DNA from 2 places in the Photobacterium kishitanii genome. Region 1 is predicted to be linked to the other one. Evidence: predicted binding sites of a transcription regulator. Region 1 holds the regulator's gene; the other holds the start of a gene.

Evidence for each region. Region 1 encodes MetJ, which represses methionine synthesis genes. Its sites were predicted from a motif close to TTAGACNTNTANANGTCTAA; they were not measured.
Region 2: metE (5-methyltetrahydropteroyltriglutamate--homocysteine S-methyltransferase) is a predicted target of MetJ. The motif match lies at 7,659-7,678, and genes of this name have one in related genera.

The regions. Positions count from the first base shown of each region.
Region 1 is NZ_LN794352.1:268,129-278,586, reverse strand. Features, by position in the region: gene ppc (phosphoenolpyruvate carboxylase) at 128-2,758, shown strand; gene PPBDW_RS01475 (PadR family transcriptional regulator) at 3,172-3,738, shown strand; gene PPBDW_RS01470 (bifunctional aspartate kinase/homoserine dehydrogenase II) at 3,838-6,252, opposite strand; gene PPBDW_RS01465 (O-succinylhomoserine (thiol)-lyase) at 6,252-7,418, opposite strand; gene metJ (met regulon transcriptional regulator MetJ) at 7,727-8,044, shown strand; gene rpmE (50S ribosomal protein L31) at 8,165-8,377, opposite strand; gene priA (primosomal protein N') at 8,643-10,458, shown strand, end outside.
Region 2 is NZ_LN794352.1:1,263,749-1,274,206, reverse strand. Features, by position in the region: gene PPBDW_RS06085 (TehB family protein) at 1-11, shown strand, start outside; gene PPBDW_RS06080 (hypothetical protein) at 154-531, shown strand; gene PPBDW_RS06075 (mechanosensitive ion channel family protein) at 767-2,416, shown strand; gene PPBDW_RS06070 (mechanosensitive ion channel family protein) at 2,708-4,411, shown strand; gene PPBDW_RS06065 (META domain-containing protein) at 4,618-5,061, shown strand; gene metE (5-methyltetrahydropteroyltriglutamate--homocysteine S-methyltransferase) at 5,146-7,467, opposite strand; gene metR (HTH-type transcriptional regulator MetR) at 7,745-8,656, shown strand; gene PPBDW_RS06050 (DUF4250 domain-containing protein) at 8,682-8,870, opposite strand; gene PPBDW_RS06045 (hypothetical protein) at 9,027-9,695, opposite strand; gene glpA (anaerobic glycerol-3-phosphate dehydrogenase subunit A) at 9,982-10,458, shown strand, end outside.

The DNA of each region.
Region 1 (10,458 bases):
CTAAAATCAATATCACCAGTTTTTATCAGCGATAAATATAATCTCTGTTGACCTATTACTAGATTCGCGGCTAGATTGTGGGGTAAAGGTTAAATTGGATGTAACAAAATTACGGAATGGATACGATATGAACGAGAAATACAGCGCGTTAACAAGTAATGTCAGTATGCTTGGCCATTTGCTAGGCAATACCATCAAAACAGCTTGCGGTGATGAGCTATTAGAAAAAGTTGAAACGATTCGTAAACTTTCTAAGTCAGCTGGCACTGGTAATCAAGATGACCGCGAAAAGCTAATTGATGAATTACAAAACCTACCCGATGATCAATTACTTCCTGTTGCTCGAGCTTTTAGTCAATTCCTTAATCTCACCAATATTGCTGAGCAATACCATACCATTTCACGCCAACGCGAAACCACTCTCTGTAGCCCAGATGCGCTCGATGAGTTGTTTACTAAATTAGTTGATAATGACGTTAACCCTGCTGACTCTTTAGCTGCCGTCAATGAATTAAATATTGATCTGGTATTAACCGCTCACCCAACGGAAATTGCTCGTCGTACCATGATCCATAAATTGGTACAGATTAATAAGTGCCTATCGCAATTAGAATTAAGTGAACTATCAACAGCAGAACGAGCACGGGTTGAACAACGATTAGAACAACTGATTGCCCAAGCATGGTATTCCGATGTTATTCGTCAGCAACGCCCGACTCCAATTGATGAAGCGAAATGGGGTTATGCGGTTGTTGAAAACTCTCTCTGGCAAGCCGTACCTGAATTCGTACGTCTGTTTGATGAAAAACTACAGCAACATTTAGGTCAAAAATTACCTCTTGATGCAACGCCAGTTACCTTCTCATCATGGATGGGTGGTGACCGTGACGGTAACCCATTTGTAACCTCAAATATTACCCGTGAAGTATTACGCCTTTCACGCTGGAAAGCGGCTGAACTTTACCTTGGTGATGTACAAGAATTAATCAATGAATTATCAATGATTCAATGTAATGAGCAACTACGTGAGCTCGCCGGTGAAGAACATGAACCTTACCGTGCAATTTTAAAGCAATTACGTACTAAGCTCATTCTTACCCGTGATAGTTTAGAAGCTCAAATTAACGGCCAAACACCATTATCAACAGCCATTATTAATGATGTTTCTGAGCTATGGGATCCGCTATTTGCATGCTATCAATCACTGCACCAATGCGGCATGGCAATCATTGCTGATGGCTTACTACTTGATACGCTACGCCGCGTGAAATGTTTCGGGGTTCACTTAGTACGACTTGATATTCGCCAAGAAAGCACCCGCCATGAAAATGTTATTTCAGAGCTTACTCGTCACCTTGGTTTAGGCGATTACAGCCAATGGTGTGAACAGGATAAAATTGCGTTTTTAGTCCGCGAGCTATCATCTAAACGCCCATTACTACCACGTAATTGGGAACCATCAGCGGAAGTCAAAGAAGTATTAGAAACCTGTAAAGCCATTGCCGAACAACCTCGTGAAGCATTAGGCGCTTATGTAATTTCAATGGCTCGTACCGCATCAGATGTCTTGGCCGTACACTTATTACTGCAAGAAGCTGGTTGTCCATTCCGGATGGATGTCTGCCCATTATTTGAAACTCTAGACGACTTGAATAATGGTGCTGATGTTATTGAACAATTACTTAATATTGATTGGTACCGTGGCTTTATTCAAAACCATCAAATGGTAATGATTGGTTATTCTGATTCAGCCAAAGATGCTGGTGTGATGTCAGCGGGTTGGGCACAATACAGTGCGATGGAAAAACTGGTTGCTGTGTGTGAGCAAGCTGATGTTGAAATCACTTTATTCCACGGTCGTGGCGGTAGTATTGGTCGTGGTGGTGCACCAGCGCACGCTGCACTATTATCTCAGCCACCACGAAGCCTAAAAGGTGGCTTACGTGTGACTGAGCAAGGCGAAATGATCCGCTTCAAACTTGGTTTACCTGAGGTCGCGATTAATAGTTTAAGTCTTTATGCTAGCGCGACCTTAGAAGCAAATTTATTACCGCCACCAGCACCGAAGCAAGAATGGCGTCATGTGATGGACGAACTTTCTAGCGTATCGTGTGAGTCATACCGTAACGTCGTGCGTAATAACCCAGAGTTTGTGCCTTATTTCCGTGCCGCAACACCTGAATTAGAGCTCGGTAAATTACCTCTAGGCTCACGTCCAGCAAAACGTAACCCTAATGGTGGCGTTGAAAGCTTACGTGCAATTCCATGGATTTTTGCGTGGAGTCAAAACCGTTTATTGTTACCAGCATGGCTAGGCGCTGGTGAAGCAATTCAGTATTCAATCGATAATGGTAATGCATCATTATTAGAAGACATGTGTCGTGAATGGCCATTTTTCTCAACACGTTTGGGTATGCTGGAAATGGTATACAGTAAAACCAACCTTGGTATCGCTGAATACTATGATCAACGTTTAACCGCTGAAGCCTTATGGCCACTGGGTAAACAATTGCGCTCACAATTACAGCAAGATATTAAAGCTGTGCTAACTGTTGAAAATAATGATCACTTGATGCAACAAGATCCATGGGGCGCAGAATCTATTCGCCTACGTAATATTTATGTTGAGCCACTCAATATGCTTCAAGCCGAATTACTTTACCGAACTCGTCAACAAGAAGAGCTACCTAAAGAGCTTGAAGAAGCACTCATGGTCACGATTGCAGGTATTGCTACAGGTATGCGTAATACTGGTTAATCGACTTATTCTCGTAAAAAGGCTATCTTTTGATAGCCTTTTTTTTTTGAGTTGTTATTTACAACTTTGTTAAAAAAGATCGTAAAGTCTCACTTTTGATACAGCACTATATTGCCTATAAGGTCTAAGATAGATAAAGTGCAAATATGAGAAAAGATGAATAGATTTCAATCAGGTTGGTATTTTTTAGGGCTAAATTAACTTAGCGCAAGTTCACAAGATAATGAATTGAAACGCCTCATTAACAGATAATTCAACTAGAAGTATCGATATTGAGTCAATTAATGATATTCTATGCAACCGCAATTAGGCAGTGCAATAGCACGATTATAAATTAAAAACGTCGTTTGAAGCGTTACATAATCTAAGCCCTATTGTGTTTTTTTATTTTATATATTTAACGGATAGAAGAGATGTCACTACCACATGTAATTTTAACAGTGCTTAGCTCCCGCGAAGCAACTGGTTACGATATAACCAAAGAATTTTCACACAGTATTGGTTATTTTTGGAAGGCGAGTCACCAACAGGTGTATCGTGAACTAAATAAAATGGCAACTAACGATCAAGTAACCTGTCGTCTTGAGCCTCAAGATGGCAAGCCAGATCGTAAAGTCTATTCTATTACCGATCTTGGTCGACAGGCTTTATTTGAGTGGTTCCAAGAGCCAGCACGTAATCCCACTACTCGCGATGAGTTTTCTGCGAAGCTACTGATTTGTGGTATCCACAATTCATTACCGATGCAGCAGCAACTTGAGGCTTTAATTGATGAATCACATATTCTGATTGGTCATTATCAAGAGCTAGAACAAATTCATTTTGGTGATTACAAAAATATGGATCGTCAACAACGTCTCGACCGTTTAACCTTGCGCCGTGGTCTGCATAACCGCCAAGCTTGGATATTATGGGCTGAAGAAGTATTAGCTGAACTTAAAGATATGGACAATGAAAATAGCGCAATCGCTATCAACTAAGCCATTATCAAATAAAAAAGCCGCAGCTTAGCACTGCGGCTTTTATTACGATTCAATATCATCATTAATACATCAACGTATAAGTGATAGCACTACTTTCTACAGCATAGTTGCTAACCGATTAATATCAGAGATTAACGCACCAGCGGTGACATCACGCCCAGCCCCAGGGCCACGAATCACTAATGGATTTTCTCGATACCACTGACTTTCAATCGCAAAAATATTATCGCACGGTAATAAATTAGCCAGTGCATGTTCACTCGGTAGCGCTTCTAATCCTACATACGCTTTACCATGACGATCTAACCGCGCCACATAACGTAATACTTTATCTTCACTAACAGCACAGGCCAACTTTTCAGCCAACAATATATCAAGCTCCGTGGCTTGTTCAAAAAACGCATCAACACTTAACGCTTGTAAACTCAATGGTACTAATGACTCCACTTGCACCTGCTGTGGCTCAATCTCAAACCCAGATTCACGCGCTAAAATAATCAACTTACGCATCACATCACTGCCATCAAGATCATGGCGAGGGTCGGGTTCAGTTAGCCCTTGTTGCCATGCTTGTTCTAGCAATTCAGAAAAAGGTTGGCTACCATCAAATTGCTGGAATAACCACGATAACGTTCCAGAAAAAATGCCTGATATCGCTAAAATACAATCCCCACTTTCACGGAGATCGCGTACGGTATGGTTGATTGGTAAGCCGGCACCAACAGTGGCGTTATATAACCAATAACGGCTACTCTTGGCAAATGCATCGATGACCATCTGATACTCAGTCGTCGCCGCTGATCCGGCGATTTTATTAGCAGAAATCAGGTGTAATCCACTTAACGCAATTTGTGGATATAACGCCGCCAGCTGATGACTAGCAGTAACATCCACCATCACCACATCATCATAATCAACAGCTGCAAGTTGAGATAATAGCTGCGGCAGCTGGTAATCAACCGCATGCTGTGGAAATTGCTCCAGTGCCGTTTGAGGTTCAATCCCCTGACTATTGAGCCAGCACTGCTGTTGCCCAACAATACCAATTAAACTAAAACGCATTCCATGTCGCAGTTCAAGAGCGGCTTTTTCACGGCTAAACAAACTCAGCCAATGACTACCAATATTGCCTTTACCACACAATACAATCCCAATACTTTTTTGAGCTTGAAATAGCGCTTGGTGAATAGCGTTAACTAGCTTATCAGTTTCAACATCACGCAATACCGCCACTAAACTTAAACCGGATTCTGCCTCTGTCATAAATTCAACCGGCAATCCTTTTAATTGCTGATAGAAACCATGACAATGATTAGGGTTGTTCAATACTCCAGCGCCAACGGCTGCTACCATTGAAAAACCTTCACGTAAACGCAATTCAGCAGCAACGCCACTGTCTTGTAATAAACTCAAGACACTGTTTACCACTTCTTGGGTATACGCCAAAATAATCCGTCGTTTACCTTGATCGACCTTTTTAGCCAAGGGTTGTAATTGCGCCCGATCGAGCAACTGCTGCACATCATGCTGTATCGACGTCAGCGCCATACCTTGCGGAACACCAAGCTCAATCAAACAGACATCATCTAATGATGAAATAATTTTAGCACCACGCCCAGAAGCTAATACACGTTCAACCCGAGTTGAACCTGATTCTGGCTGATGGCTACAACGCAACGTTAAATCAATCGCACTTTGTGCAACGGGTTGTAATGTACGACTATGCAATACAGGTGCAGCAAGACGAGCAAGTTCATTAGCTTCATCTAACCGTAATAAAGGTAACAAACATGCATTGGTCACTTTACGCGGATCGGCACTATATACGCCTGCAACATCACTCCAAATAGTCACCCGTTCAACCGCAGCTAAAGCCCCTACCATAGTGGCAGAGTAATCAGAGCCATTACGTCCCAAAAGTACGGTTTGTTGATATTGATTAGCGGCCATAAAACCCGTAATCACTAATCGTTGTTGAGGATACTGCACTAATAACTGCTGTAATAATGGTTGTGATAAAACCTTATCTACTTCAGGCTGAATGGCATGATCGGCACGTAAAAATAACCGCGAATCTATTGCGACTGCCGCTAATTGATACTGATTAAGTAACGCTGCTAATAATCGCGCTGACCATAATTCACCATGGCCTAAAACCGCATTTTTAACCTCAGTCGTCAGCGGTGATTCACCCCACTTAGCGATTAAGGCTAACTCAGCATATAGCTGCTGCTGTAATGATTGTGCTTGCTCTGGCTCTAATAATTCAGTGATTAACTGCTGTTGAAAAGTCCGAATTGATAATAAAGTGGCATGGGCTAAGCGACCATCAGTAACCAATTGTTCTAGCCACAATAACAGTTGATTAGTAGTTTTACCTGCTGCCGAAACCACCACCAAATCATGATTCTTAGAATAAGCGCCTAAAATCTCAGCCACTCGCCGATAACACTGTGAATCGGCAAGGCTACTACCTCCAAACTTATGCAGCTGGCGCAGATCTTTTTTCATCAGCATAGATCCTCTGCAACGGCGAACGCTTGAGTAAGATCGGCAATTAAATCACGAGGATCTTCGAGACCAACGGATAAGCGCAGTAAAGCAGTTGAAATTCCCGCTGCGCGTTGAGCTTCATCAGTCATTGCTCGATGAGTCATTGAAGCTGGATGGGCAATTAAACTTTCCGTGCCCCCCAACGACTCAGCCAATGAAAATAATTGCAGCGTTTTTACAAATAATTCAAGTTGCTGGTAGCTACCGGCAAATTCAAAACTCATCATTGAGCCAAAACCACGCTGCTGGCGCTTAGCAATCTCATGTCCGGGATGGGTTGGTAAACTCGGATGATAAATAGTGCCAACCAGAGGTTGTTGCTGCAAATAAGCTAATACGGCGGCACCATTTTCTTCATGCATTCGCATTCTAGGCGCTAAAGTGCGTAGGCCTCGCAGGGTTAAATAAGCATCAAACGGCGCCCCAGTCGCGCCAATACAGTTGGCCCACCAACTTAGATCTTCAGCAGCGGCTTGCTGCTTGGCAATGACCACCCCACCGACAACATCAGAATGGCCATTAATATATTTAGTGGTTGAATGCACCACAAAATCAGCCCCAAGAGACAGCGGTTGCTGTAATAACGGCGATAGAAAAGTGTTATCAACCGCGACTTGGCAGCCAACAGCCTGTGCTTGCTGACTAATCGCCTTAATATCAATCACCCGTAGCAATGGGTTAGACGGTGTTTCAAGCCATAACAAGGTCGGTTTTTGTGCTAAAGCAGCGGCCAATGCATCGGGATCAGATTGATCAATAAACAGCACTTTAAAGTCCCCTTTGTGAGCGCGAGTACTGAATAACCGATAACTACCACCATAGCAATCATGCGGGGCAACGAGCAGATCATTGGGGCCGAGCAACGCAGACACTAATAAATTCATTGCCGCAGTGCCACAACTGGTCACCACCCCACCAGCTCCCTCTTCCATGTCACTCAAAGCATCAGCTAATGTGTTACGGGTTGGGTTACCTGAACGTGAGTAATCGTACTGCGGTAGCTCGCCGAGTGCTGGAAAACTATAAGTCGAAGTTAAATAGATTGGGGGCACTACAGCATTGTATTGTGAGTCAACATCAATACCGGTACGGACTGCAATTGTCGCAAGCTGCTTGTCACTCATGATAACGTTCCTTGTTATAAAAAGGGGCTGATCCCTGAAAATAGATAATAGTGGCTACACAACCTTAACCACATCAAAACAAGACGTCAACACTTCCAGACGTCCATATGTCTTTGCTTATAGCAGTAAATCCCGCTAAAATTCAGTTATTGAAAAAAATAGTCGTGATCTAGCAACAGTTGTATACCGCGATAGAGGACAAACTAACGATGTTCACGTAATATCGCCGCCTATCATGACTATGTACTAACAACCGTCATCGCGACATTGTTATCATCATTAATTAAACATCGCTGAGAAGGTAAAACATGGCAAAGTGGAATGGCGAATATATTAGCCCTTATGCAGAACACGGTAAGAAAAATGAACAAGTAAAAAAAATTACAGTGTCTATTCCATTAAAGGTTCTCAAAATTCTTACTGATGAACGTACCCGTCGTCAGGTCAATAACCTGCGCCACGCGACCAACAGTGAACTCCTTTGTGAAGCTTTCTTGCACGCTTACACGGGCCAACCGCTACCGACTGATGATGATATTCGTAAAGATCACCCCGATGATCTACCTGCCGAAGCCAAAGCATTGATGGAAGCGATGGGAATAAGCTACGAAGACATTAATGAATAATACGTACATGCGATAGCAAAAAACCAGCTTTTATGCTGGTTTTTTTAGATCTGGTAAATTTATGCCATAAAAAAAGGGATGCTTGCGCATCCCTTTTTTTTAAATTCAGTTGGCAAGTAATTACTTGCTACCAAGCGCACCAAAACGCTTGTTGAATTTGTCCACACGACCGCCAGAGCTAACTTGACGTTGCTTACCAGTGTAGAATGGGTGACACTTATCGCATACGTCAAGGTTAACGTCTTTGCTCATAGTAGAGTTAAATACGAAAGTGTTGCCACAAGAACAACGTGCGTTTACTGCTTTGTATTCTGGGTGGATACCTTGTTTCATGGGGAAACCTCAAGTTAAGGCCGTGTCGCTCTCCCGATCCAAAGCCGGGCACCACACGTGGTTAATAAAATAGTCTGTCGTAGATTTACGACAAATCAGGCGGCGTATAGTAATCAATCATTCCCCATAGATCAACTCAGACATTGTTTTTATCGTTCTTTTATTTACAACTAAAACAGTAAATAATAGTCGTTAAATTGCAGTACTTATCCAATATCACTCGATCTGTTACTATTTAGTACAAGCTCAATTAAAGCGATAACATATGACCCACCCAATAGCACGCGTTGCTTTACCTGTCCCATTAGACAAAAACTTTGATTATTTAATCAAACCTAACACTACCCCCGTCATTGGTGGGCGCGTACTGGTACCTTTTGGTCGACAGCGATTGGTGGGGATCGTAGTTGCTATCGGTAATGATTCTGATTTCCCAATTCAACAATTAAAACCCATTCAACAAGTATTGGATAATCAGCCATTATGGCAACCGGCATTATTTGAACTATTAAAATGGGCCAGCAGTTATTATCAATATCCATTAGGTGATGCTTTAGCCAATGCGATGCCAGCATTACTGCGTAAAGGTCGAGAAGCTTCTGCGGCGACGTTAAAATATTGGCAACTCACTGATACTGGTCGTGAACAACCACTCAATGGTTTAAAACGCGCGCCTAAACAAGCTCAAATTCTAAATCTATTGCGCAATGGCCCACTTAGTCATGATAGTTTACTTAGCCATGATGTTAGCAGTGCTACTTTAAAAGCCGTGATGCAAAAAGGCTGGATCAGCGAACAACAACATCAGCCAAAGCAACTACAGTGGCAACCGCAGTTTGCTATTACCGAACAGAAACCACGTTTAAATGAAGAACAAGCATTAGCTATCGCCACCGTTAACAGCAACCCCAATTTTGGTTGTTATCTGTTAGACGGTGTAACGGGCTCAGGTAAAACCGAAGTTTATCTCAATCTACTCGAGCCTATTTTAGCCGCGGGTAAACAAGCACTTATTTTAGTACCTGAGATCGGCTTAACGCCGCAAACCATTAACCGCTTTAAGCGCCGGTTTAATGTTCCTTTAGAAACAGTGCACTCTGGTTTAAATGATAGTGAACGCATGACAGCATGGCTTGCTGGACGTGATAACCAAGCTGGGATCATTATCGGTACTCGTTCGGCACTGTTTACTCCCTTTGCTAACCTTGGGATTATTATTGTTGATGAGGAGCATGATGCCTCTTATAAACAACAAGACAGTCTGCGTTATCACGCTCGAGATCTGGCAGTAATGCGCGCTAACAAAGAAAATATTCCCATTATATTAGGCTCAGCGACGCCAGCACTTGAAACCTTACATAATGCGCAAACGGGTAAATACCATTACTTAACCCTCTCAAAGCGAGCGGGTAATGCGAGCGCAGCACGTCATGGGGTAATTGATGTCAAAGGCTTGTATTTAAACGCAGGTTTATCCGCACCACTGATAGCTGAAATGCGCAAACACCTCAATGCGGGTAATCAGGTAATGCTGTTTCTTAATCGACGTGGCTTTTCACCAGCAATGATGTGTCATGAATGTGGCTGGATCGCTGAGTGTAATCGTTGTGACGCTTATTACACCCTCCATCAACAATCTGGTGAGTTACGCTGCCACCACTGTGCGACTCAGCGACCAATTATGCACCAATGCCAACAATGTGGCTCAACCCAACTGCTACCGGTTGGTGTCGGTACCGAACAACTTGAGGCACAACTGGCAGAGTTATTTCCTGAATTTAAAACGGTACGTATTGATCGCGATAGCACTCGTCGTAAAGGCTCACTAGAAAACTATTTAGAAGCGATTAAAAACAATGAGTATCAAATTTTAATCGGCACCCAAATGCTAGCCAAAGGTCATCACTTTCCAAATGTCACTTTAGTTGCACTCATTGATGTTGATAGTGCTTTATTCAGCAATGACTTTCGCGCTTCAGAACGATTAGCACAGTTATTTATTCAAGTAGCAGGTCGTGCAGGACGCGCCAGTAAACCCGGTGCGGTATTATTACAAACCCATCATCCTGAGCATCAGCTGC
Region 2 (10,458 bases), 1.0 Mb from region 1:
CAGAGTTATAGCAACACCAATAGCGCATACTCACAATCATTACCTTATAGTTACTAAATTAACTCTATAATGACAGTATTTAAAAGAGTATCAGATAGTCTTGGCCGCATTGACAACTAATCACTGATAATCAGTATTATGGGAGATGTGATAATGCGCTATAAACAACAAATTAGACAAGTTACATCATGGATAGACGTACTTACATCAACCAATATCCCGATAAAATCAGCTGCAGTATTAATTAATAACTCACCGCTTAAAAAGTTATTTGCATATCAACTTAATCACTGCAACATTAAAACATATAAATTAATCAAAGAAGTACCCCCAAAAATATTAATTAATGAAATAATTAACAGTGACTGTAATATCATTATTGCCGATAAATCTAGTTACATCCTGCTGCGACAAATAATTCCCTACCTACGACGCAATGTTGTCATCGTACTTACTCAAGAGTATTGGGTACCTGATTGGGCATGGGCTTTTACTCAATATTATTTTTTATGCCAGCAAGATTTACCATAAAATGATCACGGTCTTAGATACTGCAACAAATTGATAATTAAAAAGATAATTATTATCTAAACCGCTTTAGAAGCATTTGCTCTATTTTAAATTGAATATTTATAGCAGCGGACGCCAATTTAGATATAATCTGCGCACACTTGTCTAATGACAATAAATAGCTCGTTATCAATAGCCATTATAAATACTGATAACTTCATATTTTCTCATATCACCAGCAGGAGTTTATCGCAACATGCGCTTACTGGTATTAATGCTCATTTTCGTTTCTACGCTAAGTTTTGCTAACACAAAACCACAGCCTACAAACCCTCAACAAACAAATGTTGAGTATCAAAAACTTCAAAAACTTAACACTGAATTAAACGTATTAGCAAAAGAAGCGACATCAACAACAGGTTCATCGCTTGACGTTATTCGCTTACAACTACTCAATAAAAACAAAGAATTAAGAAGTACACTAACGGATTTAATTGACGATAAAAAAGCAGACAAAAAACTTTTATTAAAACAAGTTGAACAACAAATAAAATTTGCGGCTGAAGCTGAAAAGTTTTTACAAACCAAAGTTGAACGCGATCAAAAAGATCTTGATAACGCGAAAGACACTGACAAATTAGTGGCTTTAAAGGCGCTATCTGAAAGCCGTGATTTTATCATTCTGGTTCTTAATGAAGAATGGGAAAACTACCAATGGATGGAACGTTTAGGTAAACCTCAGCCTAATGCGATAAAAACACTCAAGAGTAATATTGAGCATCGCCTTGACTTCATGTCAGCATCACTCACTTTTGGTAGCCAAGCACTAGATTTAAACGATAAACAACTAAAGTCAGCAACAGGTGATGAACTAAAAACACTACAAGTCACCCAAGTTTTAGCCCAACGTCAAGTTGATAGTGACACTAAAAATCTAACTGATTTAGTCAAACTTGCAGATAATATGGGACTAGATACCGCTGAATATAAACGTTTACTATTTGAACAAACGGGTAATGTTACAGATGACCTACTAAATAGCAAAGTTATCTGGTCAATCGTTACATCATGGACGACTGAATTTGGATCGTGGTTGTTTGAAAATCTCCCACAGATGATCTTTAAAGTCTTTATCTTTATTTTTATTATCTTTGCCTTCAAAGCATTAAAGAATATTGTCCGTAAAATGGTAACACGAGCCGTATCGACAAAAAACTTGAAGATGTCGATGCTAATGCAAGAATTCTTTATTTCTATGTCGGGTAAGGTTGTGTTTGCAATCGGTATCTTAATCGCGCTCTCACAAGTAGGTTTAAATCTTGCTCCAATTTTAACCGGTTTTGGTGTTGCCGGTATTATTGTTGGTTTCGCACTACAAGACACACTATCTAACTTTGCCTCAGGCATGATGCTATTAATCTATCGTCCATTTGATGTCGGTGATTTAGTAGAAGCAGGCAGTATTACTGGCAAAGTAAGTCATATGAGCTTAGTTAATACGACAATCAAAACATTTAGTAATGAGATAATTATTGTACCTAACAGTAAAATTTGGGGCGATATAATTAAGAACGTTACTCACGAAAAAGTACGTCGTATTGATATGATTTTTGGTATTGGATACAGCGATGATATCGAAAAAACAGAACGAGTATTACACGATATCGTTGACTCTCACCCTTCTGTTTTACGTAGTCCTGAGCCAACAATCAAACTGCACACTTTAAACTCATCATCGGTTGATTTTATTGTGCGCCCTTGGGTTAAGACTGACGATTACTGGGATGTTTACTGGGATATTACTCGTGAAGTTAAAATGCGCTTTGATCGAGAAGGTATCTCTATCCCATTCCCACAACAAGACGTCCATTTACATATGGTTGAGAAAGCTATTGAATCAAAATAAATTCAATTAACAATACAGCCTTTTGAAAATTAATTCCCTTAAAGTCAGTGATTTTGAAAAATATTGCTGACTTTTATTTATCTAATGAAAATTTAACCTACTATTGTCATATTTTAACAAAATCAACCCAAAACAAACGCAGCAAGATCACAATAATCACTCAAACTGATTACTTTTTATAAAATTAACTATACTTTATAGATACAAGAGCTGACTTTGAATATTACTAATTCATATATGGTTAGATCTAAAAATAACTCGTTCTCAGCAAGTGTAAATAAAGGAAAACTCATGCGTTTAATCCTACCTCTCTTATTGATGTCTATTAACTGTTTTGCAGGAAATATAGGCAATAAGGATGATCTCCTTTTAATAACAGAGGAAAAAAATAGTCAATATAATAAAACAAAAAATACAACGTCGATAAGAAAAGAAGTAGAAGAAAGCATTAGTCATCTAAATATATTAAATGAAAGAATAGATGAATTGATGAAAGAGTCGATGACATTAACAGGCTCAAAACTAGATGTTATAGCGCTTCAGTTGATACATAAAAATCAAACACGAAGAAGCTTATTATCCTTTCTTATACAAAAAAACAATAAACCTTATGTAGATGAAACTTTTCTTTTAAATCAAGTTAATCAACAAATAAGCTTTATAGAAAAAGAAGAAAACTTTTATAATAAAAAGATTGAACGTGACTTAATTTCTTTAGATAAAGTAAAATCATCTGAAAAATTTAATGCATTAAAAGTACTCAATGATACACAAGTCAATATTATTAGAACTCTCAATAATGAGCTAATTAATTATCATTGGTTAAAAAAACTCAATCAACCCACATTACAAATAACTGATAAATTCGATAAAGATCTTAATAAACATTTAGAATTCACAAAAACATCACTCATATTAAATCATAAAACAAAAGAAATTAGCGAGCGTCAGTTTAAAAAAGCGACAGCAGATACTAGTAGTGACCTTGAATTACAAGCATTAGTCGCATCAAGAACTGCAGAAATATACACAAACCACCTTAATGAATTGATTTCACTCGCAGAAAAAACAAATATTGATACTACAGAATATAAAAAAATATTATTTGAATATACAGGTGTTTTTACTGACCAGTTACTTGATAAAAAAGTTATTATGTCAATGGCAACATCTTGGTTTAATAATTTAATACATTGGTTTGTTAATAATGGCCCACAATTATTATTTAAAATATTTATTATTTCTTTAATATTGATGCTATTTACTCATTTACGTAAACTTATAAGATTTATTATTAATCATATTGTATCTTCGAAAAATTTTAATATTTCAATGGTCATGCAGAATTTTTTAATTTCTATCTCTGGGAATATAATTTTAACGGTTGGGATTTTATTCTCACTATCCCAACTAGGAATAAATCTCACACCATTATTAACCAGCTTTGGTATTTTAGGTCTTATTATAGGTATTGGGCTGCAAAACATTTTAGCTAATTTTGCATCTGGTGTTATGTTACTAATTTATCGTCCATTTGATATAGGAGATTACGTACAAGCTGGACAAGTTATAGGGACAGTAAATAAAATGAGTCTAGTGAATACAACCATAAAAACGACTACAAATGAAATTATTATTATTCCCAATAATAATGTCTGGAATAATACAATAACCAACATTACTCAGGAAAAAGTTCGTCGTGTTGATCTTCTTTTTCATATTGAGCACTCTAATGACATCAGTAAAACTGAAAATATTCTGTATGAGATTACTAATAAACATAATTCTGTCCTCAAACTACCGGAAGTAAAGGTAAGATTAAATGCATTAACCTTGCACTCTACTGAATTTATTGTCCAAGCATGGGTCAAATCAGAGGATTATTGGGATGTTTATTGGGATATAACAAAAGAAGTGAAAATAAAGTTTGATGCGGAGAATATATCACTTCCATCAATTCCATCCATGCCTATACATAACTCAGCGACAGCTTAAACCAATAGCTGAGTATGAAATAAACAAAAAGTGGCTTCTCATATATTTATTTACAAATAACAATGATTTTTATGTCTATATTTATTGAATTTATACGCATTTTTACTCAATATAAGTAATCCAAAGATAATAGAAAAATTATCATGATTTCTATTCATCTGTTGCTAAGTTTTATTATCTTTAATTTAATGTTAGGAATAACTACAATGAAAAAGCGTCTATTATCAGCACTGGTACTTCCTATGATGTTAGCTGCATGTTCAACTACAGGTATCACCACTCAAACACCACACCAAGTAACAGGCAGTGAGCTTGCTAATGGTAGCTGGTCATTAGTGAAAATTGATAACCAAGATCTTTCTCAACCAGCACCAACACTAGAGTTAGCTACTGATCTTGCTGCAAATGGTCACGCTGGTTGTAACCGTTACTTTGGTCAAGCTGAAGTAAAAGACGGTCAATTCCGTATTGAAAAAATGGGTATGACGATGATGCTATGCCCAGATAATGAAATGAAGATTGAACAAACCTTTTCACAATCTCTTTCTGAGTGGAACAAAGTCAGCATTTCAGGCGATACCATGACAATGACTAACACCAACCATACCTTAACATTTGCACGTGATGTTGCGGCACCTAACGCACAATAATCGTTCATAGATTAACAAATAAAAGCGGCTACATTCTTTCAACGAGAAAGAGAAATATGTAGCCGCTTTTTTATTGATTGCTCATTATGCGGCGATAACCTTATGGTATTTTTCACGCAAAATATTGGCAGCCGTCACCATATTTGTTAATGCTGCTTCAGTTTCTTCCCAATTACGGGTTTTTAAACCACAATCGGGATTAATCCACAAACGTTCAATCGGAATCAGCGCCGCAGCTTTATCAATTAACGTTGTTATTGTGTCAACCTCAGGAATATTAGGTGAATGGATATCATACACACCAGGACCAATTTCATTCGGATAATCAAATGCCTCAAATGCTTTAAGTAATTCCATATCTGAACGTGATGTTTCAATGGTTATTACATCGGCATCTAACGCTGCCACAGACGCTATAATCTGATTAAACTCGCTATAACACATATGAGTATGAATTTGTGTCTGTGGCTCAGCCCCTGCTGCAGAGATCTTAAACGCCTTCACTGCCCAATCGAGATACGCTTGCCACTGACTCTGCTTTAACGGCAATCCTTCTCTTATTGCAGGCTCATCAATTTGAATAATACGAATCCCTGCAGCTTGTAAATCTGTCACTTCATCACGCAAAGCTAACGCAATTTGATTAGCAATATCTTCTCGCGATAAATCTTCACGAGCAAATGTCCACCCCAAGATAGTTACAGGTCCGGTCAGCATCCCTTTAACTAACTTAGTGGTTAATGATTGTGCATAACGGATCCATTCGACAGTCATAGGTTGAGCGCGATAAATATCTGCCACAATGATCGCTGGTTTTACACATCGAGAACCGTAACTTTGCACCCAACCATATTGAGTAACGGCAAACCCTTCTAACTGTTCAGCAAAATACTCCACCATATCATTTCGCTCAGGTTCACCATGTACTAACACATCAAGCCCCAAATTATGCTGACGCGTGATCGCCTCTTGAATGTGCGTTTGTAATGCTTGGTTATAATCAGACTCGGTTATGCGCCCAGCCTTAAAATCACTGCGCTGACTACGAATTGTTGCTGTTTGTGGAAATGAGCCTATGGTCGTTGTTGGCAATAATGGTAATTGCAACACACATTGCTGTTGAATAACACGCTCGGCATAAGGAAGCTCTCGCTCAGCCAATTCGAAAGTGATTGCCGCAGTACGTTGCTGTACTTGCAGATTATTCACTCGCTCACTGCTAAGGCGATCTTTGATGCTGGCACTGTAATCCTCACATTCAGAAATCGCATCCTGATCACCATCAAGAGCCTGTGCTAATAAGGTAACCTCACCACATTTTTGTTTGGCGAATGCTAACCATTGACGGACATCGGCATCAAATTCTGTTTCATGATCTAAATCTATTGGGCTATGCAATAATGAACATGAACTTGCCAACCATAACTTTGCGCCTAATTGTTGCTTAAGTGGCTGTAAGTTAACCAGCCATTCCGCGAGATCTGCCCGCCACACGTTACGTCCGTTAATCACGCCAGCTGATAATACCCAATGCTTAGGTATCGCCTCTGCAACAGCGGCCAATTGCGCTGGTGCTGCCGATAAATCAATATGTAAGCCATCGACATTAAGTTGAGAAATAATCTCTAATTGGTGGCTTATATCATCAAAATAGGTAGTCAGTAATAACTTTGGTCTACCATGCAGAACTTGATAGGCTAATTTAAAACTCGCTTTCCACTCGCTCGGTAATTCAAGTGCTAGCGCAGGCTCATCAATCTGTACCCACTCAACCCCTAATGCGGCTAATTTAGTTAATATTTGCTGATAAGCCGTAAGTAAGCGTGGTAATAATGTCAATCGATCAAACCCTTGCTGTTTCTCTTTACCTAACCATAAATAAGACACAGGCCCTAATAATACCGGCTTAACGTTATGACCCGCTTTTTTTGCCTCTGCTACTTCTTCAAACAATTGTTGCCAGCTGACATTAAAACTGTCTTCTGACGTAAACTCTGGCACGATGTAATGGTAATTAGTATTAAACCATTTAGTCATATCAGCAGCAGCACAAGCACACCCTGTCGGCGCTTTACCACGCGCAACGCTGAACAAGGTATCTAAGTCAGGAAAATCTTGTTGATGACGAGTTGGAATGTGACCAAGCAGCATACTGGTGCCTAATACATGGTCATACCAAGCAAAATCCCCTACTGCAACATAATCAAGTCCAGCGCTAACTTGGTCATTCCAATGGCGATGACGTAATCGCTCCCCAACCTGTTTAAGCTGTGCTTGATCGCTCTCACCACGCCAATAACGTTCTTGAGCAAACTTTAACTCACGCTGACTACCTATTCGTGGATAACCTAAAATATGGGTAACTGTTTTAGTTAAAGTCGTGGTTTTATCTGATAACGCTGTCATTGTCATATTCCTTTAATTCAATATGTTATCAATCATAAAGCCACTAAAAACAATGGCTAAAATGATTCAGGTTGAATAACACAGTGACGGACAACAACACCGACAACAAGATGATTTATCTCATAATGATCATGAATTTATTTCACGTTAAAATCCTAGTCATTCATAAAGTTAATAATTAAAATGGCCGTTTAGCCATCTGGATGTTTACAATTGCAACTTAACTGCGTAGATTAAAAAACAATCAACAGATACATCAGTGAGCCAAGGATGGAATATGATTGAACTGAAACATCTCAAAACATTAACTGTACTAAGAGCTACAGGCTCACTCACCGCAACAGCAAATAATTTGTATTTAACGCAATCCGCGCTGTCTCACCAATTAAAGGATCTTGAACAACGTCTAGGTAGCCCGCTTTTTTTACGTAAAACACGTCCGGTAAGGTTTACAACAGAGGGTAAAGTTCTACTGGATTTAGCTGATCAAGTATTACCAAGAATACAAGCAGCAGAACAAGAACTCGCCAATAGTAAACACCAAACTACGGGTAGATTACAGATGGCGATTGAGTGTCATTCTTGTTTTCAATGGCTAATGCCAGCACTAAAGCAATATCAAGCATTATGGCCAGACGTAACTGTCGACTTTTCATCAGGATTTAGTTTTGATCCAATCCCTGCACTTGCAAAAGGCGAATTAGACCTAGTGATTACAGCAGACATTCAACCACGTCATGAAATTCATTATGAACCATTATTTGATTTTGAAATGTGTTTGATCGTGGCGCCACAATCACTACTAGCGACTAAATCACATATTGTCGCGACCGATCTTATTGATCAAATCCTACTCAGTTATCCCATTCAACGAAATAGACTAGATGTTGTTAAACACTTTCTGCAACCAGCAGGTATTGAACCATTAGCATGGAAACAAGCAGATAATAGTTTAATGTTAATTCAAATGGTTTCTGCGGGGATGGGAGTTGCAGCATTACCTAATTGGGCTGTTGATAATTTCGTCCGTCAAGGATTAATTATCAGCAAGCCACTAGGTAAAGGATTATGGCGACGCCTCTTTGCTGCAGTACGGGCTTCTGAATACAAACATCATTATTTAAATGCTTTTTTTGCAACGGCGAAACAGCAGTGTCAGCAACATTTACAAGGCATTAAAACAGTTTAATGCCTTGCTAGAATTAAATGCGGATTTACTTAAACTGATTATTTAATGGATCGTAATAATAACCTTGCTGAGCCAGTTTTGTGGTCAGTTCAGTTTCACTTAATTCATACCGAGATGCTAACTCTGCCATAGAGTTACACTCTAATCGCAAACGCTCATTAACGATACCAATCACAATATGGGTATCCATACCAAGTAAGTTATTAATTTCCATTATTTCCCCCTTACTATTCAATGATCACAGTCATTAGTGTACGTAACTCATTAAGCATAGACGATATGTTATTAGTTCTCCTGTTAGTAATTTTCAGATATAAAAAAGCCTTTATCTCAAACAAGATAAAGGCTAACTAATATCTAAGCTAATGACTTAAAATAAGGTCAATTGCATTACGGCAGAAAATGTTAGTAACGCTGCAGCCGCTAATAACTGCCATTTATTTACCGTTTTATGTAATAAAATATGCCCTGACCATAGCAACATTGCAACGACTAAACACAATAACGAAATAACAATTTCTACGGTGTAAGGTGCTGTCGCCGCCTCACCCATGAAAATAATTTTCCAGACTAATAATAGTACCGAAACAATCGCACTTATAAAGCCAACAAACGGTAAAATGCGGTGAAAAGCCTGTAACCGAGTTCGTGAAAAAGTTAATAGAACATGGGCAAGTAAACCACCATACAGTGCCATTGCCACTAAGCTCAACAACACTTCAGGCATGTCCATCATCGGCAATAACATGATCCAACAAATCAAACCCAATAAATTAGCACCATAAAGGACTATTAGAGGTCCTGAATCTCGCGTTTTACTGGTTTTCACTTTGACAGTAAAAAACAGCAAACTCAGTAAAGGAAGCACTGCCCAAACTTGGCTAATCGCAGCTAGCAGCCACCCAACAAGCAATACTGGTAGCATCTTATGTACTCGACCTCGTTGACCAGGGCAAATCTCCCCTTTGGTAAGTACTAAAGTCAAAATACATTGCGCACCAAGCAGTGCTGGAATTAAAAATGCGAGATAGCCGATCATAATATGCATCATAAAAAATAAAGGGAGCACAATTATACTCAAGTCACGTCAAGATGCGAATTTGCCCCTCTATATTACAATTAATCACTCTTTAACATGATTAACCGACTTAATATTATCAAGACCATCTCGTTATGAACCAAAATGAACGTCAAAAATGTTCGTTCGCTCATTTATGTGCGTTCGCTCAACAAATATAGTCTAATTTAGTGGCATATTAACCCTACTATAATAGTGGGCGTTAGAAGCGCTAATACTGTAATCAATAACGATAAGCGAAACGAACATGACGACTTGGTTAGAAACAGAGGTTGTGATCATCGGTGGTGGCGCAACAGGTACAGGTATAATGCGTGATTGTGCCCTCCGTGGCATAAAATGCATCTTAATTGAAAAAGACGATTTAGCCTCTGGTACAACTGGTCGTAATCATGGCTTGCTTCATTCTGGTGCTCGTTATGCCGTTACTGATCCAGAATCAGCCAAAGAATGCATTATTGAAAATCGTATTCTTAAAAATATTGCTCGCCACTGTGTTGAAGACACACAGGGACTGTTTATTTCTCTACCCGATGACGATCTCCAATTTCAACAACAATTCATTGGTGCTTGCCAAGGGGCTGATATTGACGTTGAGCAATTAACCCCCCAACAAGCCCTACGATTAGAACCTAACTGTAACCCACAGTTAATTGGTGCAGTAAAAGTGCCCGACGGTACTATCGATCCTTTTCGCCTTGCCTCTTCTAATGCACTTGATGCT